Regions from separate parts of the Paenibacillus sp. A3M_27_13 genome, predicted to be linked through region 4. Evidence: riboswitches for the same ligand, from Rfam matches in the RefSeq annotation. Region 4 holds a riboswitch; each other region holds the start of a gene.
The links. A riboswitch is a leader RNA that binds a small molecule or an ion and turns the genes downstream of it on or off. The one in region 4 is predicted to bind thiamine pyrophosphate.
Positions count from the first base shown of each region.

Region 1: linked by a shared signal. The riboswitch ahead of thiC (phosphomethylpyrimidine synthase ThiC) and the one ahead of NLX82_RS22365 (ECF transporter S component) in region 4 are both predicted to bind thiamine pyrophosphate.
Region 2: linked by a shared signal. The riboswitch ahead of tenA (thiaminase II) and the one ahead of NLX82_RS22365 (ECF transporter S component) in region 4 are both predicted to bind thiamine pyrophosphate.
Region 3: linked by a shared signal. The riboswitch ahead of NLX82_RS01190 (thiamine phosphate synthase) and the one ahead of NLX82_RS22365 (ECF transporter S component) in region 4 are both predicted to bind thiamine pyrophosphate.

Region 1 covers NZ_JANAVE010000012.1:38,581-43,349, reverse strand. The annotation lists gene NLX82_RS25570 (alpha/beta hydrolase) at 1-798, opposite strand, end outside; gene NLX82_RS25565 (IclR family transcriptional regulator) at 1,097-1,840, shown strand; TPP riboswitch at 1,996-2,108, shown strand; gene thiC (phosphomethylpyrimidine synthase ThiC) at 2,296-4,140, shown strand; gene NLX82_RS25555 (hypothetical protein) at 4,264-4,416, opposite strand.
Region 2 covers NZ_JANAVE010000004.1:100,954-105,722, reverse strand. The annotation lists gene thiD (bifunctional hydroxymethylpyrimidine kinase/phosphomethylpyrimidine kinase) at 1-275, opposite strand, end outside; gene thiM (hydroxyethylthiazole kinase) at 272-1,114, opposite strand; gene tenA (thiaminase II) at 1,188-1,877, opposite strand; TPP riboswitch at 2,014-2,116, opposite strand; gene NLX82_RS16675 (NAD-dependent malic enzyme) at 2,209-3,930, opposite strand; gene NLX82_RS16670 (glycosyltransferase) at 4,436-4,769, shown strand, end outside.
Region 3 covers NZ_JANAVE010000001.1:271,299-276,067, forward strand. The annotation lists gene NLX82_RS01175 (thiazole synthase) at 1-253, opposite strand, end outside; gene thiS (sulfur carrier protein ThiS) at 256-459, opposite strand; gene thiO (glycine oxidase ThiO) at 456-1,604, opposite strand; gene NLX82_RS01190 (thiamine phosphate synthase) at 1,669-2,262, opposite strand; TPP riboswitch at 2,527-2,635, opposite strand; gene NLX82_RS01195 (ABC-F family ATP-binding cassette domain-containing protein) at 2,729-4,282, opposite strand; gene NLX82_RS01200 (hypothetical protein) at 4,466-4,769, opposite strand, start outside.
Region 4 covers NZ_JANAVE010000008.1:151,199-155,967, reverse strand. The annotation lists gene NLX82_RS22375 (energy-coupling factor transporter transmembrane component T family protein) at 1-172, opposite strand, end outside; gene NLX82_RS22370 (ABC transporter ATP-binding protein) at 147-1,610, opposite strand; gene NLX82_RS22365 (ECF transporter S component) at 1,610-2,206, opposite strand; TPP riboswitch at 2,456-2,565, opposite strand; gene NLX82_RS22360 (TatD family hydrolase) at 2,610-3,407, opposite strand; gene NLX82_RS22355 (polynucleotide kinase-phosphatase) at 3,428-4,769, opposite strand, start outside.

The DNA of each region.
Region 1 (4,769 bases), on a different contig from region 4:
GATCGGGAACGGATAGTTTTCCTTTTTAACTTCCTGATATGGAATTTGATGCAAGCTGGTTCCGTTCAAGACTGGAAACAGCAACTCCAGAATTTCCAAAGACGGATGTCTTGGCAGATTAATTTGATTGTGAATGTTATGGTACAGCGTATCTGGCTCCAGCAGGAAGGTGCTGTCCAAAATCATTGCGTCCACATCCTTGGTTTGCAAGCCCGCCTGAAGAGCGGTTCCTGCCCCCATGGAGAAGCCCCATACGATAATCTCCGACGAGCCGCGTTGCTTCGCAAGCTGAATTGCTCCGAGGAGCTGTTGGGATTCTGCTTTGCCTCCGGTTGCGACTGCTTTGCTGTTTTGTGACGCAAATCCATAATCGAACATGACCACATTAAAGTTCAAACTGTGGGCATAATGCGCCAGATCATACATGGGAATCCAGCTTTCTTCGCGGTTAGCCCCATAGCCATGACTGAAAATAATCGTTTTCCGCGATTGGTCCGCCGGGATATACCAGCCTTGTACCATGCGGCTACCATCCTTGGCAGGGAAGCTGACTTCCTCATAAGGCATGCTTTTAGCCTGCATCGGATTAGAGTACAGTGGTGCAACGGTGGGATTCGTAAGTACCCATGCGATGTAAGCATGCAAGGCAATAAAACAAAACAACAGAAAAAAGACGACCGACAGCAGCAGAGCAATCACAACGTGCTTGAACCGCAGCAGACGGGGATTAAAGAGTGGGGTGGACGGCTCCTGAACAGCGGTCTGTAGCTGAGCGTTGCGCTGGGATGTCGAAATCATGTAAGAGCCTCCTTATATAAAATTGATCTTCGTTTCATAGAATTTAGGTATAATTCCACTTGAAAATAGTAGTGTAGATCCGTATAGATACCTATTATCGTATGATGGGGATTATCCAAAGTCAACGCCTGAACCGGAAAAGTAAAAATGATGCAAAGAATTGTCGATGTTTGTTCTCGTTCTGTAATATGGTTGTCACAAAAACATCGGTTTACAGTAGCCGCGACTATTCTATATAATTTATGTAACCATGTTTCATAGTGTGAAACGAATATGGATACAAGAGGAGCGGTTCACGATGGAAGACCGTAAATTAACCGTTCGCGCTGTAGAGCGTGCACTTGATATACTGCTGTGTTTTACCGCAGATTCGGATCTTGGCCTGACGGAGATTGCCTCCAAAATTGGTCTACATAAAAGCACGGTTCATCGGCTGCTGACTACGTTGGAGGATCGGGGCTTTGTCGTTCGGAATGCCGAAACGGAAAAATATCGACTTGGCTTCCGCATTTGGGAGCTATCCACGCACTTGTCCCAAAGCGACGAGCCGGCGGTGTTGTTACAGCCTGCAATGGAAGGACTACGTGATCGTCTGGGCGAGACGGTCAGCTTGTACTTACGGGACGGCAGCATGCGTATTCGCATACAAGCCGTGCAGAGCAATCAGGCGATCCGCAGGGTTGCGCCTGTAGGTGCGCGTATGCCGCTGGCTGTAGGGGCCTCCAGCAAAGTGCTGGCAGCCTTTATGCCGCCGCAGGAGCTGGAAGCCCTGCTAAGCGGGGATGAATGGCCGTCCTCAGTAGACCCGGAGGTCTATAAAGCCCAGCTGCAGGACATTCGCGAGAAGGGCTATGCGACCAGCTATGAAGAACGGGAGCCAGGGGCTGCTGCTGTGGCTGCCCCAATTGTAAACCGGAAGGGACAGGTCACTGCGGCTTTATCTGTATCCGGTCCGGTCAGTCGGCTTGCACCCGAGACGCTACATGACTTTGCTCCGATTTTGATTGAAGCGGCGAAGGAAATGGGGCTTATGCTTCCGTAACAAGAATGAACACAGTTGAAGCAAGCAGAGTGATTTGATGGGGAGCGTCTCCTTGGTAAAGGGAACCTAGAAGGGTTGCCAAAGCCATAAATTTAAAGTAGTCTGGTAAGGATGGCGGGATATCTGTTATAGCCGCCTCATGTGAATAGAAGTATCACAGTTACTGGGGGAGCCTGTAATGCCGGGCTGAGATGGAATCGTGCAAGATTCCGGACCCTTTGCACCTGATCTGGATCATACCAGCGTAGGGAAGTAATCGGCCATTGAAATGTATACGCGGCTGCTGTCTACGGTGACGCATTGGAATAGGATTATTCCACATGCGTACTGTCTGGATAGCTGCCTCGTTAGATTAGCCGGTTCCCTGGGGAACCGGCTTTTTTGCATAGATCAGCGCCACCCTGGGAATGGTTCCGGATCGGTGTGTCATTTCATCGAAACGGGAGGAATGGACAATGAAGCCGACAGAAGTAGAAGGAACAAAAGGAACAGAATTGAAATCAACAGAAGTAAGATTGGTAGGAACAAAAGAAGTTGAGGTAGAGAAGACAAACGGGGAGCAAGCCAGAGGGGTAACGCCCTTTCCAGGGAGCCGTAAGGTATATATTCAAGGCTCACGGCCGGACATTGCCGTGCCAGAGCGCGAAATTGCTCTTCATCCTACACATACGCCGCAGGGCACGGAGCATCATGAGCCATTGCGTGTGTACGATACGAGCGGTCCCATGACCGACGAAGCCTATCAGGTCGATATCCGTCAGGGCCTGCCTCCATTACGGCGAGCTTGGGCCCTGGAACGGGGCGATGTGGAGGCTTACGAGGGACGCGCCGTCAAACCGGAGGATAATGGACTGAAACCTGGCTCCAAACGGGAGACAGTTGAATTTCCCGGCGTGACCAACCGTCCGCTTCGTGCTTCGCAAGGTCGTACAGTGACGCAAATGCATTATGCGCGGCAAGGGATCATTACGCCCGAAATGGAATTTGCGGCGATCCGCGAAGGGGTGGAGCCTGAGTTTGTACGGCAGGAGTTGGCGGCTGGACGAGCCATTTTGCCTTCGAATATCAATCACCCGGAAAGTGAGCCAATGGTCATTGGGCGTCATTTTCACGTGAAGATCAATGCGAACATTGGTAATTCTGCGGTTACCTCCTCCATCGAGGAGGAAGTGGAGAAAATGACCTGGGCTGTGCGTTGGGGCTCGGATACAGTTATGGACCTGTCCACAGGCCGTAATATCCATACAACACGTGAATGGATCATTCGGAATTCTCCTGTACCGATTGGGACTGTACCGCTGTATCAGGCACTTGAAAAGGTGAACGGCGAAGCAGAAGCGCTGACGTGGGAGCTGTATCGCGATACGCTGATTGAGCAGGCGGAGCAGGGAGTGGACTATTTTACAATTCATGCGGGTGTATTGCTGCGGTATATACCGATGACGGCGAATAGAATGACGGGAATTGTATCCCGTGGTGGGTCGATCATGGCAGCCTGGTGCCTTGCGCACCATCAGGAGAATTTTTTGTATACGCATTTTGAAGAAATCTGCGAAATTATGAAAGCTTATGATGTGGCCTTTTCTCTCGGAGATGGTCTACGTCCGGGTAGCATCTATGATGCGAATGATGAAGCACAGTTTGCAGAGCTGGAAACGTTGGGCGAGCTAACGCAAATCGCCTGGAAGCATGATGTTCAGGTCATGATTGAAGGGCCAGGACATGTCCCTATGCATAAAATCAAAGAGAATGTGGATTTACAAATGGAGATTTGTAAGGAAGCTCCTTTCTATACCTTGGGGCCACTCACGACGGATATTGCCCCCGGATATGATCATATTACCTCAGCCATCGGGGCGGCGATGATCGGTTGGTTCGGGACGTCCATGCTGTGCTATGTTACGCCTAAAGAGCATTTGGGTCTGCCGAATAAGGATGATGTCCGCGAGGGTGTCATTACTTACAAAATTGCGGCACATGCTGCCGATCTGGCGAAGGGTCATCCACGGGCACAGCAGCGGGATGATGCTTTGTCCAAGGCACGCTTTGAGTTCCGCTGGCGGGACCAGTTCAATCTGTCGCTTGATCCCGAGCGGGCCTTGTCCTACCATGATGAAACGCTACCGGCAGAGGGCGCCAAGGAAGCACATTTTTGCTCGATGTGTGGTCCCAAATTTTGTAGTATGCGCATCACGCAGGACATTCGCGCTTATGCAGCGGATAAGGGGCTGAACACTCAAGAAGCAGTAGCTGCCGGGATGCGTGAGAAGGCAGAGCAGTATCGGGATGGCGGTCAGTAAAACGAACGTGTGAGTTTAGGAACAAATGAACTAAAAAAAGCCGTGGTTCTCTACAGTCGATGTAGGAAACTACGGCTTTTTAGCTTATGTAAAGTGGGATATTGCAACCGGATAAACGGCGCCTTATTTTTTACCCATTTTTTCATTCAAAATGTCCTGAAAGCTGAGCTTCTTCTCCGAGCTATCTTCTTTCTTCTGCATACTCACCGCGTTGGCACGTTGGTATTGGTGGTGAAAGGGCATCAGGGTGTGGACGGTTAAGTTCATTGTATTCATGTAGGTCATTCCTCCAATTCCATATTGTCAAATTCAGATTGAGTTGCTTAGAACGTCTGTATAGGACTATTTGTATGTACTTGATGTCGTGATGCTATGTAGGTTGCTTGGTAATGTTTCAATCATTATACCCACATTTTTTCAAAGTAAAACGCTTTTGACATAAAACAGGAAGATGGTCATATGTGTCCAAAATGTCGATTAGGAGGATGGTCGTTTTAGAGGAAAATGTGCCTAGGTCTAAAACAAGGGCTAGAGGCCCGTTTTCTTAGTTTAGTAGTCGGGATTGTGTTATTTTGTCGAATAACCTTGTAAAAGGAGAATTTTGCGGAATCCAAGTCAGGATTGAGGCA
Region 2 (4,769 bases), on a different contig from region 4:
AGACGGATGATGCCCGCATTAAACAGCATGCCAGTCTTCAGGGCATCCACTCCAAGGTCTAATCCTACAGCTTCGATCTGTTCCGCTGTTGCTTCCTGTGGCAGCGGATATACGCCGTGGACCCCTAAAGTATTCTGTACGGTAATGGCCGTAATAGCCGACATGCCGTAAACGCCAAGCTCCTGAAAGGTTTTGAGATCGGCTTGAATCCCGGCCCCGCCGCCACTGTCCGAACCGGCAATCGTCAGTGCTCTGGGTACACGAACGTCTGTCATCGCGCACCACCTGCTGTGGTTGTTCCGGCTTCACGGACAGTGACATGCCCCTCTAGCGAACCTGTATGTAGTTTGGCGAGCTCGTCGAGAAAGGCAATCTGGAAGCTGCCGGGCCCCAGCTCTGCGGTACGTGCTGCGGCTCGGGAAGCTGCTGCACCGTAAAATGCCAAGCCTGCTGTACCTGCGAGCAGCAGGTTGGGTTCAACAGCTGCAAAGGCACCTAACACAGAGGTCAGCAGGCAGCCTGCTCCGGTTACCTTCGTGAGCAGCGCGTCTCCACCGCTTATCATTCGTGCTTCGGCCCCATCGGTGATGACGTCCTCTTTTCCAGTAATGACAACCATTGTATTGAGCGTTTGAGCAGCCCGAATTGCCAGATCGACATTTCCGCTGTCAGCACTGTCACCAGCATCTACGCCTTTAATCTCACGCGCTTCTCCAACAAGATGCGCGACTTCGGCTGCATTGCCCCGCACCAATGAGATTTTGACTTCTCTCAGGATTCGCAGTGCCGATTCGGTTCTAAAGCTCGTTGCTCCCGCACCGACCGGATCTAGCAGGACCGGAACACCGTGTGCATTCGCCGATTGTCCAGCAATGATCATGGCATCCACCAGTTCGCGGTTCAGCGTACCGATGTTTAACACGATGGCTCCCGCTATTTTTGCCATGTCTGCTACTTCCTCGGGTGCATAGGCCATCACCGGGGAGGCGCCCAATGCATACAGGCCGTTGGCCGTAAAGTTAGTGACTACCACATTGGTCATATTGTGAACGAGGGGTTTGCTGTTTTGTACCTTCGTCAGGAGATCCGAATAACTTTTTTCCCATGTACTCATAATGATTATCCTCTCTATAGTTGGTGGTTCAAAGGGCATTAACTGTACTTCACGCATCGAATTGCCAGGCTGACTATTCCAAGACCGCTGCCTGTATCTGGACCGGCCATTCTTCCTGCTTATAGGCCATGTCCCAGAACTTATATTCCAGCTGGCAGCTCAGTATAAAATGCTCAATCATCCGCTCTCGCTCAGCAGCCGTTGCGCCTTCCGCCCAAGCATCTACACGTTCTCGGAACTTGAGTGTTGTATCATCAAGCTGGTCTCCATAGAAGCCCATCCATTCATAGAACGGATGGGACTCATCCGGCTTTACTTCATCCAGCAGTCTGCGACCAATCTCGGCATACGTCCACATACATGGCAGCAGCACAGCCAAGATCTCGCTCAGGCTACCCTCATGCGCAACCGTCAGCATGTGACGGATATAGTGATGAGCCGACGGAGCGAGCGGATATCCCTGCAACTCTTCATAGCTCACCCCTGCGACAGCACAGAAATTTTGATGCGGATGAACCTCGCTGTGGAGAATAAAAGAGATTTGTTCATTAAATACAGCCATGTCCTCCCGATTCGTGCATTTGGAGATTGCGATGCCGTATATCCGCATGTAGGCGTTCAAATATTCAAAGTCCTGTTTTACATAGTGAATCAGCTGTCCCCTTGTCAAACTTCCTTCAGCAATACCTCTCACAAAGGGATGCTCAAAAATCGCTTGAAAAATGCCGTCCGCCTGCCGACGGAGTTCTTGTGTAAAACTCAATTTCCCCACCTCCATTAAATTGAAGAGCAAGAAGTCCTGTAAGAATATAATTCCGGAACAACGCTAAAAAGCCGCCCCGGAAAAATGGAGCGGCTTCAACAATAGGCCCAATACGCAAAAAACGCTTGAAACCTTATATACGAAGGCTCCACTTTCCTACGCTAGTACGAACTAGATCAGGTTCAAAGGGTCCAAGATACGCTCTTGTCTCAGCCATAGTGGCTCCCCTAGTGGACTTCTATTCTTTTGACTATTACTGTACATTCGTTCATATGCTATGTCAAACATAGTGTACAAAATATTAAATTTCCTCTAGTTAGGTGTTTTGGGCTTAGTGAGGGTGATGAATTACACTTTCCACTGCTTTGACCTTGGCATATTTCGGTTTCCACATTGCATCTTGTATAGCTTGTTCCACATCTGAAATGTGCGCCTGCGCTACCTGATCCTGAATCGCGGCTTTTGCAACCGCAATCGCAACAGCGTACGAAACTTCGCGTAATTTTCGGATATGAGGGAGTAGCGCACCGCCAGGCGTATTCGAATCTACACCATTGGCAACAGCAACTGCTGCCGCTGTAAACATCGCAGGGGTAATCCTTTTGGCTTTAACCACAATCGCACCCAGACCCAGTCCCGGAAAAACAAAGGCATTGTTCGCCTGTCCAATCTCAAAATTTGTATCGTTATAGGTAACGGGCTCAAAAGGACTTCCGGTTGCGATCAGTGCTCTGCCATCTGTCCACCGGATCAAATCCTCGGGTACTGCTTCTGCAAGGTTTGTAGGATTGGACATGGGCATAATGATCGGGCGTTCTACATGCTTTGCCATCTCCTTGATGATCTCTTCAGAAAAGGCACCTGCTACACCGGAAGTTCCAATCAATATCGTAGGCTTCACCTGACGGATGACCTCCAGTAGCGGTATTTTGCCGTCACCCGACCGGGTCCATGAGCTGACTTCATCCTTTTTGCGCACATACGGTTTCTGATACTCCAATACGTCTTCCATATCTTCCGTTAACAGCCCGCGATAATCAAAGGCCCAAAAGGACTTGAATGAATCATCTACGGAAAGGCCATCCTCGATCATAGCGCCCCGAATTTGATCAGCGTTACCGATCCCTGCAGCCCCTGGGCCGAAAACAAGTATTTTTTGTTCACGCAGCGGAGTCTTGGTGACACCCACCGCCGAAAGAATCGCAGCCAGGGTCACTGCTCCTGTACCTTGTATATCATCGTTGAAGGTGAGTATGCTTTGACCGTATTTTCCTATAATATGGCGCGCATTAACGCTACCCACATCTTCCCAATGTAAAAGCGCCTTCGGGAATTGCGCTAACGTTTTGCTGATAAAAGTATCAATAAACTGGTTATAGGCTTCTCCGCGAACTCGTTTATGGCGGTTTCCGATGTACAGTGGATCATTCAGCAGCTTTTCATTATTCGTGCCTACATCCAGTACAATTGGCAGCACCCGCCCAGGATGAATGCCTGCCGCAGCCGTATATACTGCAAGCTTGCCAATAGCAATGTTAATCCCCCCGACGCCCCAGTCACCAATCCCCAAAATACTTTCGGAATCTGTCACGACAATCAGATCCACATCATGGCCGCTCAAACCAGAATTATGGAATGCTTGTCCAATACCGTTCGGGTTATCTATCGACAAATATACGCCTCCAGGGCGGTTATACTCGTGACTATATTCTTGAATCGCGGTTCCTACGGTCGGCGTGTAGACTACGGGCAGCATTTCACTCAAATGATCGGTTAGCAGCCGGTAGTAGAGTACGACATTTCGGTTGTGAAGGTCGTTGAGAGAAGCATTTTTACGCAGCATGGTGGGTTGTGCGAGAAACTGCTGATATGCCCGTACGCTCTGTTTCTCCAATGAAAGGACGGTTGGAGGAAGGATTCCTTCCAAACCCAGCTCCTTGCGTTCTTCTTCTGTAAAAGCGACACCTTTGTTCAAAAGGGGATTTGCCAACACATCCTTTCCCCGTAATGGAGTAGATAATGACCCATCGCGATTGACATAAAATGCTTCCATAGAAAGACCTTCCTTCTCTTCATTTTCATATTGTAAGAATTTCACAAAATTCGATTTCAGTCGCTCCGAAGTGCAAGATATAGACGAACTAAACCATTTCGATCTATATCTTGTTCATTGAAAGTCGCTTATCGGATTTTTGCAAAATCCTCAAGATGACATGTTGTCCATAGTATGGACGTGCGAATCTGTTTTATTCTTCTATTTATCTATGACAAAATAACCATATATTCTTCCTTCTGTTGATCTAAAAGAACTAATTTTCGATATGGATGCGCTAACTTATTCTGATGGTTTTGGTTCTAATGAATCAGGTCTAAATACTCTGTTTTTATCAAATATGAAAATCAGTTTTTCTTCTCTTATATCCTTATATATCATGGAGTGTCAGCTATTTTGTTAAGGAAATATGAAGTATTTGGACATTAATTTAACTCCTATAAGCAAACATTCTTAATTCTTTTTCAACAAAATAGAACTATTCGGAGGAAAAGGAGAGGTTTGTGTGCAGGGACCTATAGCCATTTTTAGCGATAACGACAGGGCTATTGATTATCCCAATGTGATTTGTTTTTACCAATATATACAGTGCGAGGACACGGAGGCAGCTTCAGTCTACGAGAACGCATGTTGTTGCCTGATTGATTATAGGGAGCCGGGGCAGGCGGTGCGGAAAGCCAATCAGATCCGTAGCCAATTTCCGCAAATGCCATTGTTACTGGTGACGGATGTAACAATTCCGTTCAGTGATCAGCATATGGTGCAAATCACCGGAGTAGGCCGTTTGCGCCTGCTATTTTGGCAAGCCAATGACACCGAAGAAATGCTTTCGGAAATAC
Region 3 (4,769 bases), on a different contig from region 4:
ATTGGGCAATACGAATGGCCTCCTCTGCTGTTGTAGCCCCTGCTGTGTTGGGAAGAAGTGTATATCGGCTCAAATCCAGCATATCGAGAAAATGCTGCTTATCCCGTTCCTCCAAGTTCAATCTCCGTACAGCAAACGTCAATATTTCCGTCTCAGCAGCCTCTACGGCTTGGGATTGGATATCCAGATCAGTGAATTTTCCTGTTCCCAACAACAACCTTGAGGTAAAAGATGCTTTTCCAATGGTTAACATGATCAACCGCCTCCCACAAAATGTACAATCTCTAGGCAATCTCCATCCTTCAGTACTGCTTCATCATGATCTTCACGGGTCAATATACGCCGATTCAGCTCTACCACTACAGTTTTCACCTTTACATCAAGCTCATGTAGCAATTGATCCACATGAGTGATTCGATTAGAAAAGGTCAGGCTCTGGCCGTTAATCGTCAGCTTCATAAGCTTTCCTCCTTGAGGAGCTCAGAAGAAAATCTACTTATCCCAAGTTCAGCTGCACCAGCCCCATTAAGCATAGCTGCCAGCGCACGCCCGGTAGCATCACTCAGCAGGACACCGTTGCGATAATGCCCGACGGCAGCATATACGCCCTCGACCCCAGGGACAGTGCCTATAAAAGGATGACCTGATGCGGCCTGCGGACGTAAGCCCGCCCAAGTGCGTATAAAAGAAGCTTCACGGACGCGCGGCAGCCAAGCAGAGGCACGTGCCAGCAACCCCTCCAAGCCTCCTACGGTCACCTCTTCGTCATATTGATGCGGAAGGCTCGTTGCCCCAATCCAAAGCTCGTTATTCTGTTTAGGCACGAGGTAAATATCATCAGCATAAATGGTGTATTCTAACGGGTGATCCTTCAAGGAGACCGCTACCGCTTCGCCCTTGACCGGATAAAGTGGATATTCAAATCCAACCTGCGCTAGCAATTTCATGCTATCCAAGCCTCCGGCAATAATGACCTGATCGCAGGAAAAAAAGCCACTATCTGTTCGAACACCGCAAACTCGACCATTCTGTATGACCAGTTGCTCTGCCTGTGTACCAGACCATACCGTTGCCCCCAGCACCGCAGCAGCACCTGCATAAGCACGGCAAAGCTGGACAGGAGCCACTTGTGTCTCTTTTGAACGATATATTGCCCCGATCGCTTGTTCATCCAAACCTGGAATTCGTCGGGCCAATTCCTTCGCATCCCACCAGATAGGACAATCATCCTCTCGCGTTTTAGCAGCTTTCCAGCGTTTTTGGCCTTCAGTTTCCGTACGGAAAGGAGTCACAAATCCTTCTGTACGGAATTCCACCGAAATACCTGACAAACGCTCCAGATCACAGACAAGCTCAGGGAATGCGTCTCGACTTATGCGAGCAAACCGTGCCAGCTCAGAGTCGGTGAACTCTTCACTTTCCGCTGCCAGCATTCCAACCGCTGCTCCTGAGGCTCCCTCACCCGGGATCAATCGTTCCAGCATGATCGTACTTCTTCCCTCCTTGGCCACATGGTAAGCAATGGAACTGCCGATGACACCTCCACCTATGACCAAGCATTCAGCGTGTCCTATCGCTCTTGCCTCTGTGTGTATCTTTGGCATTTGTTCCGTGTCTCCTCTCCATAAACCATTCTGCTTTCAGCTTGCCTCTACTCTCGTTTTCTCGCTACAGGTTGTGAACTACAAGATCTGCCATTCGCCTATATTCCAGCGCAGCTGCAACGGGCGACTCAGCCTCCCATATACCAGACATCACCGCAATTCCGCTTGCTCCGGCCCTATAAAGCTCCGGGATATGGTGCGGTTGTATGCCGCCCAGCGCGATCACCGGAATGTTCGACAGCCTGCAAATATGTTCAAGCTGAGCTAAACCCCGTGGTACAATACCGGGCTTACAATGGGTCTCATATATGTGACCATAAAGTACATAGTCCGCTCCTACCCGCTCGGCAGTCTGCGCCTCCTTCAAGGAATGCACAGATACTCCACAGCGTGTACCCTTTGGAAGTAGGCTTTTCACATCCGCTACAGGTAATCCATTAGCTGGTAGCTGGACGGCTCCAACCAAAGTAAGTAAAGCTACATCCACACGATCATTTACTACAATTTGTTGCAAAGGAACTCCCTGCTCCACCATGCTGCGAGTCAAAGATAGCAATGCAGAGGCACCATTCTGTTTTAAACGTGCGTGTACATAATGAACATACGGACAAATCACAGCAGCCACTTGGGCTGCTTGTGCAAAAGTGCCCTTTTCCATCGAAATTGCGTGTAATTCGATTTTGTCTTCACCTCACATTGGACTAAAAGATCTAAGCTTAGCCAGTCACGTCTACCAGCAGTAATGAAAGAGGATTGTATGTGAATCGTCTACGGAAGCTCGAACAACTTAAAGTGAACGAAACGCAAAAAAACCACTTCCCCAAGGAAGTGGTTTAACGAACGTCCAATAATCGAACGGACAATGATATCCGTATACGTGTATCGTCCCACGCACAAACAAAAATAAGATGGTGTTGCCTTGTTTGTACGGCGCTCACTTCCCTACGCTGGCATAACCCAGATCAGGTGCAAAGGGTCCGAAATCCATTTATTCCGTCTCAGCCGCATGGGCGGCTCCCCTAGTGTGACTATTTTATTGTATAAGCTAAAGATAGCTTAGCATATTTTCCTAATTCTGCAAACCCCACTTCGTGTGAAATATGCAGAATTGGATTTAGTTGATGTTAGTTAACTTTACTTGACCACTCTTCCACATTCCACGTTTTGGTTACCCAATCCTCGTAAAAGTCCGGTTCGTGAGATACAAGCAATACGGTCCCTTTGTATTCCTTCAAGGCACGTTTCAGCTCATCCTTAGCTTTAACATCCAAGTGGTTGGTAGGCTCATCGAACAGTACCCAGTTGCTTTCACGCATTAACAGTTTGCAAAGACGGACTTTAGCCTGTTCTCCACCACTGAGCGCAGATAGCGGACGCGTGATATGCTCATTCTTTAAACCGCAACGCGCCAAATGCGCTCGTACTTCATGCTGGTTCAAATGTGGGAATTCATTCCACACATCGTCAATCGGTGTAATTTTCTCCGCCTTTACTTCCTGCTCAAAATAAGCGGGCTGCAAAAAATCACCTTGATAGGTTTTTCCACTGATTGGCGGTATTTTTCCCAATATGGTTTTGAGCAATGTCGATTTACCGACACCGTTGTAGCCAACAATAGCAATCTTTTCGCCACGTTCAATCGTCATGGACATTTTAGGCAAAAGGGCATGCGTATAACCAATCTCAAAATCAATACCCTCAAATACCGTCTTTCCGCTTGCACGTGCTTCTTTGAATTGAAAGGTTGGCTTCGCAGCTTCTTCAGGCTTATCTATACGTTCGATCCGATCAAGTTGCTTTTCACGGCTCTTTGCTCGGCCTGATGTAGAGGCACGCGCTTTATTACGCTGAATAAAATCTTCCTGTTTCTTAATAAAGTCCTGTTGCTTCTCATAAGCATCAATATGCTGAGCTTTGTTCAGATCCGCCATTTCAAGAAACTTTTCATAGTTAGCTGAATAACGGGTCATCTTGGCAAATTCAAGATGGTAAATAACATTAACGACCTGGTTCATAAACTCAGTATCATGTGAAATAAGAATAAAAGCATAGGGATAATCCTTCAAATAGCGCGTAAGCCATTCAATATGCTCTACATCCAAATAGTTGGTAGGCTCATCCAGCAGCAGGACATTTGGCTTTTCCAACAGCAACTTAGCAAGAAGCACCTTTGTCCGTTGCCCACCGCTAAGTGCAGATACATCCCGGTCCAGTCCTATGGCCGACAGACCTAGTCCATTCGCCATTTCTTCAACCTTCACATCAATGAGGTAAAAATCCCCCATATCCAGTTGCTCCTGAATTTCACCCATCTGTTCCAGCAGCACTTCCAACTCTTCAGGAGAAGCATCCCCCATTTTGTCAGTAATCTGCATCATTTCCTTTTCCAATTCCAACAAAGGAAGAAAAGCGTCTTTCAAAACATCACGTACCGTTTTGCCCGGTGTCAGCTTGGTATGCTGATCCAGATAGCCGTAACGTACACGTGGAGTCCATTCCACTTTACCCTCATCCTTAAGCAATTTTCCAGTCAGAATGTTCATGAGTGTCGATTTACCGACACCGTTAGCTCCTACCAAACCTACACGTTCCCCCGCAAGCAATCGAAAGGAAACATTTTTAAATAATGCGCGGTCCCCAAAGTTGTGAGATACATTTTCTACAGTCAATAAACTCATAAGCTGTTTTTGGCTCCTTATTGTCATCGGCGCTGCCGACTGTTCTTATTTCATATGCATTTCGTTTCTTTCAAAGCTTTATTGTAGCACATTCTGCAACCATATCGGAATATGGAAAACAGCGATTTTTAAGGTTTTTGATATGGATCTGCCTAAAAAAAGAAAAACCACCCATGAAGGTGATTATTTTAAGCCATTATAACATTTGTACTCAAAGTATCCCGCAGCTGCTGCAGATTTTTCATCCGCAAAACGTTCACTCGCTTTAAAGGGAGCTGGACATGAATCTCTATAAAAATATTTCATCCCAGTATCTGGTTCTATGCCGCCTATAATGTCTTGCTTTCTAACGACTCTCCCACCACCAAATCCATAGTTATTGTAATACCTGTCTCCGACCGGAATGCCTTGGATAAACGCGATCAGACCCACATCATCTACTGTGTTGTACCACTCCTCTTGCGGAATGAGCGGTAGCGTGAACGTA
Region 4 (4,769 bases):
ATGGATGGCCTGACCAGACAAGCAGCAGCAGCATAGCACACGCAACATTAAACATGACATTCGGATCATGAATGACTATAACGACCACAAACAGTATGGAAAACATAACGAGCTTTAGGCCCGGATTCACACGATGCAGCCATGTTTTATGATGGGGAAAGGACAGGTTCATACTGGAGTTCCCCTTTCTGAATCCGCCATATATCGGTACAATATCGATGGACAATTTCCGGGTCATGCGTGACCATCACAATGGCCGTGCCTGCCGCTCTCAGCTGCTCCAACATATCCAGCATGACAAAGGTATTACGCGCATCCTGCCCAAAAGTCGGTTCATCCAGCAGCAGCACTTCCGGCTCACGGATCATAGCCGTAGCAATACTCAACCGCCTTTTTTGGCCCAATGAAAGCTGATACGGATGACGCTCGTCCAGCCGCTCCAGTCCGAACTGTACGAGCATCCGATCGACCCGTTCCCGGCACTGTTCAACGGTGAACAAGCTCTTGGGTAACGAATACTCTAGTTCCTTTCGTACGGTGTGTGCTACGAATTGCAGCTCGGGATTTTGAAACGCGAACCCGATACGCTCTGCCAGTTGTTCCGTACTGCCTGCCTCAATTCCGCGCACGCTATAACGTCCCTGTGTGCGAAGTAAGCGCATCATGGAGAGCAGCAGTGAGCTTTTGCCAGCCCCGTTTTCACCGACCACGCCAATCCAGTCGCCAGGCTTCACCTGCGCATGCTCCACATAAATCACTGAACTTAAACCGCGGAGGCCACTAAAATGTTCCAGCTCCAGCAAACCAATCCCTGTACCATTCCCCGTACCATTCTGCTGTGTCACTGATTCACTCCAACGCGGCGAAGACGATTCATTCCATACTCCCGGGTACCACACGCCATACTCGGACAATGCCTGCCGCTGCCCATGAAATACTTCTTCCGCCCTTCCATCCGCAATGATCTCCCCTTGAGCAGAAAGCACCACAATCCGGTCCACATCATGGACAATTTCATTAATTTTATGCTCCACGATCACCAGTGTCTGGTCTACCGAAATGTTTCGAATGGTATCCCACACCTGTGTAGTGCCTTCCTCGTCCAACAAAGCCGTGGGCTCATCCAGAAAAAGCACTTCTGGCTCCATAGCCAGCACAGACGCAATCGCCAGCCGCTGTTTCATTCCCTGTGACATGCTGCCAATGGGCATGTGTATATCATCCGTTGATAGACCAACCTGTATCAGCAGCTCGCGAATACGGGATCGCATCTGCTCACGAGGAACCTGATTATTTTCCAACACAAAAGCCAGTTCCTCGTCTGCATATGACATACAAAACTGCGTATCAGGATCTTGAAATACAATACCTGAGACACTTGGGATTACAGCAGCATCGCATTTCATAGGCACTTCTATCGTGCGTGGAATCAGACCGCTTAACACTTGGAGCAGCGTTGATTTACCGCATCCACTCGGTCCCAGCAGCAGCAGCTTTTCCCCCTTGCGGACAGACAAAGACATATTGTGAAAAAGCAGCTCCTGCTCACCGGGAAATTTCAACCGAAGACGGGTGATCGAAGCCACTACATCTTCGGTTGCCTGGCTCATCAATCCAGCCCCTTATAATCTTGTTCCGTTGCGGGTCTCAAACTTCGCGTGACTCCGGTTACCTCCAATGCCCTGGCCAGATAGAACGCGAATACCCCGGCAATCACAATGCTGCCAATCATGCGAAAACCAATATACAAAACATAGTTCCAGGTCGAAAGCTGATCAATATACCCGTAGCTGAAGTCTAAAATTAGAGAAGCGACAGCCGCCCCAGCCGCAGCTAGCGAAGCAACCCACAGGTTTGCGTTCCGATACAGAAAAGCCGCAAAAAATAGCTCCGCTCCCAAGCCTTGCAGCAGGCCATAGTACAAAGTGGACATCCCCCATTCGCTTCCCAAAAAAGCACTGACCGTTGCCGCTGCCACCTCTGCCAAAATTGCAACACCCGGCTTGCGAATGATGAGATAAGCAAACGTGCCTGCCATAAACCACATGCCATACATCAGTTGCTCGGCGTGTAAACCGAATGGTTTCATCAAATCATAGGCAGGTCCCCATATTTTGTAGACTAACCCGAACACAACAGCGATCACAATCGTGACCAAAATATCAGTCAGCTTCAACCCTTTGGACGCTCTTACAGCAGTATTCATTATTGCGTGCTCCCCTTATCCTTATAATTGGCCTCTTGGCCATAAAAAAAAGCTTGTCTGGAGCTGAATCTCCAGGCAAGCTTTATGCGCAGTAAAAGGTGAAGCACCATACAAAACATCATTCGTCGATATGCCTTATATAACCAGTAGTCTAAGCTACTACACTGATACCAAGCCAAAGTCAGGGTCAAGGTAAAATGCTAGGACATACATTGTATCTATCGACAACCGCGAAACAAGCGGCATTCCTGTATAGTGTTCTTGGTTTCTCTACGCTGGCATTACCCAGATCAGATTTCACGGTCAGTGGCAAGGGCCACCCTCTCAGCCTGACTTTCTCAAGCTCCCGACAATGCTTTTTTAATTCACTATAATATATACCACATCTATGGCTTTGACAATCCTATAATCCGAAGAAACGTTTGGCTGTCTCCGTCGTGGCGATTTCGATCTCCATCATGCTTCGGCCTGTACATTCGGCAACCGTAGCAGCAATGTGAGCGAGATACATGGGCTCATTACGCCCTTCTTTAGGCTTCACGGGCAAATTACGCGGGGTCAAAAATGGTGCATCCGTTTCAATCATCAGACGGTCCAAGGGAATATCTCTGACCAGTTCACGCAGATGTTTGCCACGCCGTTCGTCGCAAATCCAGCCGGTGATCCCGATATACAGTCCCATCTCTACATACGTATGCAATTCTTGTTCCGTGCCTGTAAAACAATGCACCACTGCTTTATCGACAAGCCCTTGATACTCCCGCAGCATAGCAACAAAATCCTCATGTGCATCTCGTTCATGAAGAAATAACGGCATATTAAGCTCACCCGCCAGTTGGATTTGCTCCTCAAACCATCGGCGCTGCACATCACGCGGCGAAAAATCACGGTTATAGTCCAATCCGCATTCCCCTATGGATACGACCTGCGGCTGACTCGCCAGCTGGCGGAGCTGCTGGATCGTATCTGCGCTGCAGTCTTTGGCATCATGGGGATGCACGCCAGCTGTCGCATACAGCTTGCCCGGATAACGTGCTGCATACTGAGAAGCCTCTCGACTGCTACGGACACTGGTCCCGGTAATAATCAGGGGTGAAATCCCTACAGCTGCGGCTCTCTCTACCACCTGTTCCCGATCCGCATGAAACGAACGGTGCATCAAGTTCACGCCAATATCAATTAACGGTGTACCCCTTTCCATCTCAATCCCTCCTTCGCAAACTACAATCTCGGATCAATCGGCTCCGATTCCAGAGATAGCGCGGCAAGGACGCATTCATGAATACGATCTACCGTATCCTTGCGGACAAAACGTTCCACGCCTTCCATACCAAGCGCTCCTTCCATCAGGGCATGACGCTCCTTTTTGTTCGTTCGACGCTGCTTCAGACGCTTTAAATTCTCAGGGGCAAGATAATCCATACCGTAAATGATGTGCAAATACTTCCGGCCTCTCACCTTGATTGCAGGCTGAATCATCTTGTCCCGATTTTTCATCAAAAAGCGTTCCGGCTTGATCACAATCCCCTCATGACCATCCTCTGTCATCTCGTTCCACCAGCGAATGACCTCTTCCTCGCTTGCTTCGTCCGTGATAACGCGATACTCTGTCTCCATAAACAGGGAAGACAGCCCAGCCAGCTCCCGGTTTTGCTCCATATGCCAAATATGAGAATGGTCGAAAAAAGTCTTTCCGCTGTGTGCCAGCGTATGGAACGGTGCAATACGAATTTCATCCAGACCGTCCACATCCCAGCAATATTTTTGAAAAGCCTCTTGAAACGTTACGGCATTCGCGTACTTCTGTTCCATTTCCTCCAACCAGTCTCCAACCTCTCGACCTGCAACCTTCGCCTGCTTCAGCTTGTCTACCAGCTTACTGCGATCCAACAGAGCTGCCTCCCCCACATGCGCATACTGTGCAGCAATCAGTTCCCGAGCCTTGAGATTCCACGGTACAATTTCCGCATCCAGCAATACAAAATCCGTCTGGTTCCGTTCAAAATATCCAGCAGTCCGTAAATCCACATTCAGCTTCTCCATCACTTGCTTCCCAAGGCTTTGTTCAAAGAAAGCTCTCCCACTCCGACTATAGATCGTGCCCAATGTCGGGTAGCCTACATATTGAACAGCGGCCTGTTCGTTTTTGAATAATAGCAAAATAGCCCGGCTACCCATATGTTTTTTCTCGGCCACCATCGTTTGTACTCCTTGCCCGCGATAATAAGCCAGCGCCTCACGTGGATGCTCCAGATATCCTTCCTCTGCAGACACCGCTGGAGCAGGGCTCATCGTCGGTGGAATATACACCAGCTCCTCCATGGGTACCGTCACATGTGACACGGTATCTATAGCGGATTTGATCCATTCTCCTTGTACGCGCACTTCGCCATACGATTCCGTCAGCACACTGTAACCAGCGATTAGCTTGCGTAAATTCGGCGGGGAAAACCGTTTTCTCTGCCACCGGACAAGTGGGCTATCGGGATCATTCGCATAATTCTCATGTGCCGGAACGCTGACAAATTCCTTTTCCGGATAACGATAAGCGGTCAGCATACCG